One region of the Nitratireductor sp. StC3 genome, then DNA from elsewhere that is predicted to be linked to it. Evidence: predicted binding sites of a transcription regulator. Region 1 holds the regulator's gene; the other holds the start of a gene.
The links. The regulator LexA, encoded in region 1, represses DNA repair genes until DNA is damaged. The targets are predictions, from matches to a motif close to TGTTCNNNNTGTGTTCNG.

Region 2: uvrA (excinuclease ABC subunit UvrA) is a predicted target of LexA. The motif match lies at 2,729-2,746, and genes of this name have one in related genera.

The regions. Positions count from the first base shown of each region.
Region 1 is NZ_PYBP01000001.1:298,733-302,929, reverse strand. Features, by position in the region: gene C7T96_RS01500 (ComEC/Rec2 family competence protein) at 1-2,047, shown strand, start outside; gene lexA (transcriptional repressor LexA) at 2,172-2,885, opposite strand; gene C7T96_RS01490 (phosphate ABC transporter ATP-binding protein) at 3,122-3,943, opposite strand; gene C7T96_RS01485 (ABC transporter permease subunit) at 3,940-4,197, opposite strand, start outside.
Region 2 is NZ_PYBP01000001.1:506,582-510,778, reverse strand. Features, by position in the region: gene uvrA (excinuclease ABC subunit UvrA) at 1-2,587, opposite strand, end outside; gene C7T96_RS23810 (hypothetical protein) at 3,597-4,124, shown strand; gene C7T96_RS02565 (helix-turn-helix transcriptional regulator) at 4,105-4,197, shown strand, end outside.

The sequences.
Region 1 (4,197 bases):
GCTATGCGCGGCGTTCGCGATTGCGGCGGCCGGCGCGGGTGCCGGCAAGATCGAAACCGTGCGCGCCGACACCGCCATGCTGGGCTCGGCCGTCTCGACCGTGCTGACCGGGCGCGTGGTCAGGGTCGAGCACCAGGCGAGCGGACGCACGCGCTACACGATCGACGTGGAGACGACGCGGCGGCCGCTGCTGCGTTACGCGCCCGATCGCGTCCGCGTCACGGCGCGCGCCGATCCCGGCATCGCCGCAGGCGAGCGCATCGAGGGGGTCGTGCGGCTTTTCCCGCCCTCCGGCCCGGTTCGCCCCTATGGCTACGATTTCGCCTTCGAAAGCTACATGGCCGGCATCGGCGCGACCGGGTTCTTTCTCGGCATGCCGGACAGGCAAACGTCCGCCGGCGCGAGCGATATCGCCCCGCGCCTTGCCGCCGGGCTGGCCAATATGCGCCAGGCGATCGCCGGGCGGATCAGGCGCCATGTCGCGGGCGCGGAAGGCGAGATCGCCGCCGCGCTGATCGCCGGCACCCGCGCCGGCATTCCCGAGGAGGTCGACGAGGCGCTGCGCCGGGCCGGCCTCGCACACATCCTGTCGATATCCGGCCTGCACATGGCCCTCGTCGCCGGCACGGTGATGCTGGCGCTGCGGGCGCTGTTCGCGCTCGCGTCGGGCTTTTCCTCGCGCCGGCCGGTCAAAAAATACGCCGCCGCGCTGGCGCTTGCCGCGGCCGCCTATTATCTGGCGATTTCCGGCGCCGCGGTCGCCGCCCAGCGCTCGTTCATCATGATCGCGGTGATGCTGGTGGCGCTGCTGTTCGACCGCGCCGCAATCACCATGCGCAATCTGGCAATCGCGGCGCTGATCATCGCCGCGCTGGCCCCGCACGAGGTGGTCGGGCCGAGTTTCCAGATGTCGTTCGCCGCCACGGCGGCGCTGATCGCGGCCTATACGGCCTGGTCGAACCGGGTTTCGGCAAGGACGGGCGCCGGCCGCGCCCCGCCACGGGGCGGGCTGAACGCGGCCGGGCGCCGCCTGGCTTATTTCGCCACGGGGATCGCGGCAACCTCGCTGATCGCCGGCGGCGCGACCACGGTCTACGCGATCTGGCATTTCCACCGTGTCGCCCCGCTCGGGCTGGTTGCCAATCTCGCCGCCATGCCGGTCGTGTCGACGCTGATCATGCCGCCGGCCGTCGCCGCAGGCGTGTTGATGCCGGTGGGGCTGGAAGGTCCGCCGCTGACGGTGATGGGGCAGGGGATCGCGATCATGGTGGCTGTGGCGCGCTGGGTTGCCGATCACAGCCCGATCGACGCTGTCGGGGCGATGCCGCCGCTGGCGCTGATCCTGTTCACCGCCGCGCTTCTCGTCGCGACCATCGCGACCTCCGGCCTGCGCTGGCTGGCGCTGCCGCTGGCGCTGGCCGCAACGCTGGCCTTCGGCTTGCGCACGCCGCCCGACCTGCTGGTTTCCGAGGACGCCCGGCTGGCCGCCTTGATGCGCGATGACGGCCTATTCGCCGTCAATCGCCCGCGACCGAACGGTTTTACCATCGGCATCTGGCAAAAGGCGCTGGCAGCCACGGGTTACGTCAAGCCGCGCGACCGCGCCGACGGCAAGCCCGAGGCGGAGACGCGCTTCGTCTGCGACGCCGCGGCCTGCGAGGCCGTCCATGCCCGCGGCGCCGTGGTGGTGCACGCCAAGACCCGGGCCGCGGCCGCGCCGTTTTGCGGCGTGGCGAGCGTGATCGTGATCGCGGACGCGACCGCCGCCAATCCGTGCCGGGCGAAAGACGTTCTTGTCGTGACCGCGCGCGACCTTGCCCGCCGCGGCAGTCTCGAAGTGCGCTTCAAGCAAGTTGGAACCGAAAGCGCCGGCGCGAGCGGGGGGCCGTTGCGCGCCGAAGCGCGCTTCGCCCTGCCGCGGAACGAACGGCCATGGTTCGCGCACCGCAAATTCTCGCGCGAGGCCCGCGGTCTCGCGCCTTACAAGCGCGGCGAGAAAGGCAGGAACAACAAGAACGGCAAAAGCGGGAAAGGCGACAAAAGCTGAGCCATCCGCCGTGGCGGCGAGATCGGCGGCCGACAAAGCGGCGCCCGATCGAGCCGCGGCCAGACTACATATGTGCCGACACCGGCCCGACCTGGGTCGCCGGCGCGACCGACACCGGGAAACGTCAGTAGCGGCGGATCAGGCCGACCAGCCGCCCTTGGACTTTGACCTGGTCGGGGCCGTAGATGCGGGTTTCGTAGGCCGGGTTGGCAGCTTCGAGCGCGATCGAGGCGCCCTTGCGCCGAAACCGTTTCAGGGTCGCCTCGGCGTCTTCCACCAACGCCACGACGATGTCGCCGGGATTGGCTGTCGCCGCGCTGCGAATGATGACGGTGTCGCCGTCGAGAATGCCGGCATCGATCATGGAATCGCCGCGCACCTCGAGCGCGTAGTGCTCGCCGGCCGACAGCATGTCGGGCGGCACGGCGATCGCATGCGTTTGATGCTGGATGGCGTCGATCGGCACGCCGGCGGCGATCCGCCCCATGACCGGCACCGACACGCCGCCGCCAGCGTCGTCATTGGCCGACACGGGCGGGGCCGGCTTGGGTTTGGGCTTGCCGAGACTGCCCTCGATGACGCTCGGCGAAAAGCTGCGCGGCCGCCCGAGCCCCGGAGAGATCGATTCGGGCAGGCGCAGCACTTCCAGCGCACGGGCGCGATTGGGCAACCGGCGGATGAAACCGCGCTCCTCCAGCGCCGTGATCAGCCGATGAATGCCCGATTTGGAGGCGAGATCGAGCGCTTCCTTCATTTCGTCGAAGGAGGGCGGAATGCCGGTTTCCTTCAGCCGTTGATGGATGAAAAGCAGCAGCTCGTGTTGTTTTCGGGTTAACATGGCGGCCCCAGTGGAATCATCGACAAACAAAACCAGAACAAACTGTATCTGTTCTCACCTTGTTCCGCAAGTGTCCGAGCGCCGAAAGACGAAAACGATGCCGGCAACGCCGCCGACGGCATGCCGCGCCCGGTCTTCGGGCAGGCACCGATACCCGCGACAAGGGAAGGCCGCGGATGTTGAAACGCGGCGTCCCCGTTTCGAGCGCCGGTCTCTCGGCGGGTTTTGCGCCCGGCCTACGCCAGCCGGCCGTTGAGATAATCGTCGGTGACCTGGTTTTGCGGCCGCTCCGACAAATCCGCCATCGTGCCGTGCTCGAGCAGGTAGCCGGTTCCGCGCCGTGTCCAAAACAGCGCGCACTGATCGGCGATCCGTCGTGCCTGAGACAGATTATGCGTGACGATCACCAGCGTGACGCTGTCCTTGAGTTTGAGCAGCAGGCGCTCGATCGTCATCGTCGACATCGGGTCGAGCGCGCTGCACGGTTCGTCCAGAAGCAGGATTTCGGGCCGCGTGGCCAGCGCCCTGGCAATGCACAAACGCTGCTGCTGGCCGCCGGACAGCGCGCAGGCGGACATGTCGAGCCGGTGGCCGATTTCCGCGTGCAGGCCGACGGCACGCAGGCATTCGTCGATGCGCGCGTCCCGGTCCGCCCGCCGGCGCACGCCGAATTCACTCAACACGATATCGAAATTGCGACGGATGGAGAACGGAAACGGGTTAGGTTTCTGAAACACCATGCCGACCCGCTTGCGCAACCGCAGGAGATCGGCGCCCCGCGCCAGCACGTCGGTATCGCGAACAAGGATACGGCCGGACGCGTTCGCACCCGGGATCAGGTCGATCAGCCGGTTGACGCAGGTCAGCAGGCTGGTTTTGCCGCAGCCGGACGGGCCGATCAGCGCGGTGATGCGCCCTGGCGGGATCGACAGGCTGACATCCGACAGGGCCTTGATGGCGCCATAGGCGACCGTGACGTTTTCGACGCGGATATGGCTCGCCTCGGCGCGGCCCGGCGACAAGTCGAGCTTTCGGGTTCCTGTGGCTTGCACGTTCATACGAAATCCCTGCCTTGCTTGCTGTCCAAAGCCGTGAACAGGGCGACGACGGCGGCGACCGACGCCAAGAGCACGGTGGCGGTCGCGAACGCATTGCCGTCGCCACCGGGAACGTTCATCGCCAGGTCGAGAATATGGACCGCCAGGGTCCGTCCCGAATCGAAAACCGAATCCGGCATGCGCACCACGTAGCCGCTGGTGAAGATCAGGGCGGCGCTTTCGGCGACCGCGCGCCCGAAACCGAGCCCCAGCCC
Region 2 (4,197 bases), 210 kb from region 1:
TGGCGAGCTTGATGCGCTGCGCCTCGCCGCCCGACAAGGTGGTGGCCTGCTGGCCGATATGGACGTAGCCGAGGCCGACCTTGGCGAGCGTCTGCAGCTTGTCGCGCACCGCCGGCACGGCGGCGAAGAACTCCGCGCCTTCCTCGACCGTCATGTCGAGCACGTCGGCGATCGATTTTTCCTTGAACGTGACCTCGAGCGTCTCGCGATTGTAGCGCTTGCCGTGGCACACGTCGCAGGTGACGTAGACGTCGGGCAGAAAATGCATCTCGATCTTGATGACGCCGTCGCCCTGGCAGGCCTCGCAGCGCCCGCCCTTGACGTTGAAGGAGAAGCGGCCCGGCTGGTAGCCGCGCGCCTTGGCCTCGGGCAGGCCGGCGAACCAGTCGCGGATCGGGGTGAAGGCGCCGGTATAGGTGGCCGGGTTGGAGCGCGGCGTGCGGCCGATCGGCGACTGGTCGATGTCGATCACCTTGTCGAGGAATTCCAGCCCCTCGATGCGCTCGTGCTCGGCCGGATGCTCGCGCGACCCCATGATGCGGCGCGAGGCGGCCTTGTAGAGCGTCTCGATCAGAAAGGTCGACTTGCCGCCGCCCGACACGCCGGTGACGCAGGCAAACGTGCCGAGCGGGATCTCGGCGGTGACGTCCTTCAAATTGTTGCCGCGCGCGCCGACGACCTTGATGCGGCGGCCCTTCTTCAGCGGCCGCGGCGCGTCGCGCGTCGGGATCGCCAGCGCGCCCGACAAATATTGCCCGGTCAGCGAGCCGGGGTCGGCCAGAATGTCGGCCGGCGTGCCCTTTGCGACGACGCGCCCGCCATGGATGCCGGCGGCCGGGCCGATGTCGACCACGTGGTCGGCGGTCAGGATGGCGTCCTCGTCGTGCTCGACCACGATCACCGTGTTGTCGAGGTCGCGCAGATGCTTGAGCGTGTCGAGCAGGCGGGCATTGTCGCGCTGATGCAGCCCGATCGAGGGTTCGTCGAGCACGTAGAGCACGCCGGTCAGGCCCGAACCGATCTGCGAGGCGAGCCGGATGCGCTGGCTCTCGCCGCCCGACAGCGTGCCGGAATTGCGCGACAGGCTGAGATAGTCGAGCCCGACATCGTTGAGGAAGGCGAGCCGCTCGCGGATTTCCTTCAGGATGCGCCCGGCGATCTCGTTCTGCTTGTCGGTGAGCCGGGCCGGCAGCGCCTCGAACCAGGCGCCGGCCTTGCGGATCGAAAGCTGGGTGACCGCGCCGATATGCTGCCCGTCGATCTTGACCGCCAGCGCCTCCGGTTTCAGCCGGTAGCCCGAACAGGCCGGGCAGGGGCTGGAGGCCATGTAACGCTCGATCTCCTCGCGGCTCCAGGCCGACTCGGTCTCCTTCCAGCGCCGTTCCAGATTGGGGATCACGCCCTCGAAGGTTTTTGTCGTCTGGTAGGAGCGCAGCCCGTCATCGTAGGAAAAGACGATCTGGCGCTCGCCGGTGCCGTGAAGGATCGCCCGGCGCGCCGGCTCGGGCAGGTCGCGCCAGCGCTGGCCGATCTTGAAATCATAGGCCTTGCCGAGCGCCTCCAGCGTCTGGGCGTAATAGGGCGAGGTCGAGCGCGCCCAGGGCGCGACCGCGCCGTCGCGCAGGGTCAGCCCGTCATCGGGCACCACCAATTCGGGATCGATGGCGCGCTGGCTGCCGAGCCCGTCGCAGGACGGGCAGGCGCCGAACGGGTTGTTGAAGGAGAAAAGCCGCGGCTCGATCTCGGGAATGGTGAAGCCCGACACCGGGCAGGCGAATTTTTCCGAAAACAACAACCGCTCGTGGGTGTCGTTCTTCGACTTGTTGGCGGCTTCGCCCGACTGGGTTTCCGGCGGCAGCGGCCGGTCGGCGAACTCGGCCACGGCGAGCCCGTCGGCGAGCCGCAGGCAGGTCTCCAGACTGTCGGCCAGCCGCGCGGCCAAATCGTCGCGCACCACGACGCGGTCGACGACGACGTCGATATCGTGCTTGAACTTCTTGTCGAGCGCCGGCGCCTCGGCGATCTCGTGGAAGACGCCGTCGATCTTGACGCGCTGAAAGCCCTTTTTCTGCAGCTCGGCCAGTTCCTTGCGGTACTCGCCCTTGCGCCCGCGCACGATCGGCGCCAGGAGGTAGAGCCGCGTGCCTTCCTCCAGCGCCAGCACCCGGTCGACCATCTGCGACACGGTCTGGCTCTCGATCGGCAGGCCGGTGGCCGGCGAATAGGGCACGCCGACGCGCGCGAACAACAGCCGCATATAGTCGTAGATCTCGGTCACCGTGCCGACCGTGGAACGCGGATTCTTCGACGTCGTCTTCTGCTCGATCGAGATCGCCGGGCTCAAGCCGTCGATCTGGTCGACATCGGGCTTCTGCATCATCTCCAGGAACTGGCGCGCATAGGCCGACAGGCTTTCCACGTAGCGGCGCTGGCCCTCGGCGTAGATCGTGTCGAAGGCGAGCGACGATTTGCCCGAGCCCGACAGGCCGGTCATCACGGTGAGGCTGTTGCGGGGAATGTCGAGGTCGACATTTTTGAGATTGTGCTCGCGCGCGCCGCGAATGGAGATGAATTTCTGATCGGCCATGCCGCAATGCCGTTCCGTGTTGCGATGGGAAGGCGCGGACGGGAATCCGCGCCAGCCTCCAAGCTAGGTCGCCGCGCCGCCATGTCGAGGGGCTTTTCGTCAAACCGAGTTAGACTCCTTTGCCGGGCGAGGGCAAGGGTAAAGAACAAACATCGAACGCATTCCTGACATGGCTGGCGCCCGGCCTGACATTGGCTGGCGCCCGGCGCGGCGGCCCCGGCCGCCCGCGATCACATTTTGCCCATCGCGCGCCGCCGATATTGACAGCGGCACCGGCCGGGGCGCAGACTTGAAACCGTTCCGAGGGCGGCCTCGAAATCATCCCCGGAGGCGGGATTTTCGCGAGGCGCCGCGAAGGCGAGGCTGCGGACGGAACGGTGTCGGTGCAACCAGCAGAGGAGGGAGGCATGACCCCGCCGGACAGTCCCTGCCGGCTCCGCTTGCACAGCGGAGCCACGGTGAGGCCGATCGGACGCTGAGCGGCTGATCGCGCGCGCCGTCAAATCAACTTACATCGCTGACCAATGCGAAGGGTGCCATCCTTGAGTGGATGTCCCTTGACGATCACCTGATATCCTCGGAGATCGGGGAAACCCAAAGGCCTCGCGCGCTCGAAACGGTAGCGGCGAGGCCGTTCTCTTGCGAGCGTGGCGGCGGGCGGACGAAGGCGTGCAGTTTGACGGGTCACGCGTCGAACCGCGGCGTCGTGTCGGCTGGCGCAGCGGGGCCGGGTGGCGTGTGCGTGGCTGGAGGCGGTTCAGCCTGTGATCGCAATTTATCAGGTCTCAGCGCTTGGCGACCGGCCTTTGAACTGCCGACGATGGTTCGCTCGACCTCAGGGCTGCCCCCCTTCACTCAACGCGCTCCATTGTCCCGGGACCGCTTCTGGTCTGGGAGCGGAAAATCGACCTAATCATTCAGGTTTCGCAGGCCACCGATGGGAATTCCTTGCATTTGCGTGACGAATTTATCAGCCTTGATCACTTTAACCCATCGGCTATTGACTTATATGTCAATTCGAGACGAAATTAACATCGCAGTCAATGCAGGCTGGCTCGTCAACATGCAGCCGACGCTGCCGTCGATACCTCATCGTAGAATCATATTGGTAAGCAGTTCGCTGCAGTATGAATTGGAGACAGAACTTCAGGACCAGGCCACCGCGCATAGGGCGGGTCTTCTACTCAACACGCTGGACACTTTCATAGGCGGAGGGCTGATAACCGTCGGTGGTAGGAATGACGACGCTTACATAAAGCTGCTGGAACCAGAAGATCGGCAAGTGTGGGAGATTCGCAGCGTCGATCCAAAACCCAGCATCAGAGTCTTTGGCCGGTTTGCAGAACCGAACGTTTTTGTAGCGACAAACAAAGGTTTTCGACGTGACTTAGGTGCCTTTGGATCAGCGGCATTCCAGCGAGCGATGACTGATTGTACGAGAGAATGGGTAAAATGCTTTCACACACGGCCAGCGCATACGGGAAAAAGAGTCAATGACTTTATCACCGAGAACGTTGTTGACCTGCGCGATCTCTGAGGACGAGCCGCTTACGATTGCGCAGTGCTCCTATTTTCGTGCTCGATTTCGCTCGCGTATTCACGAAGCGATG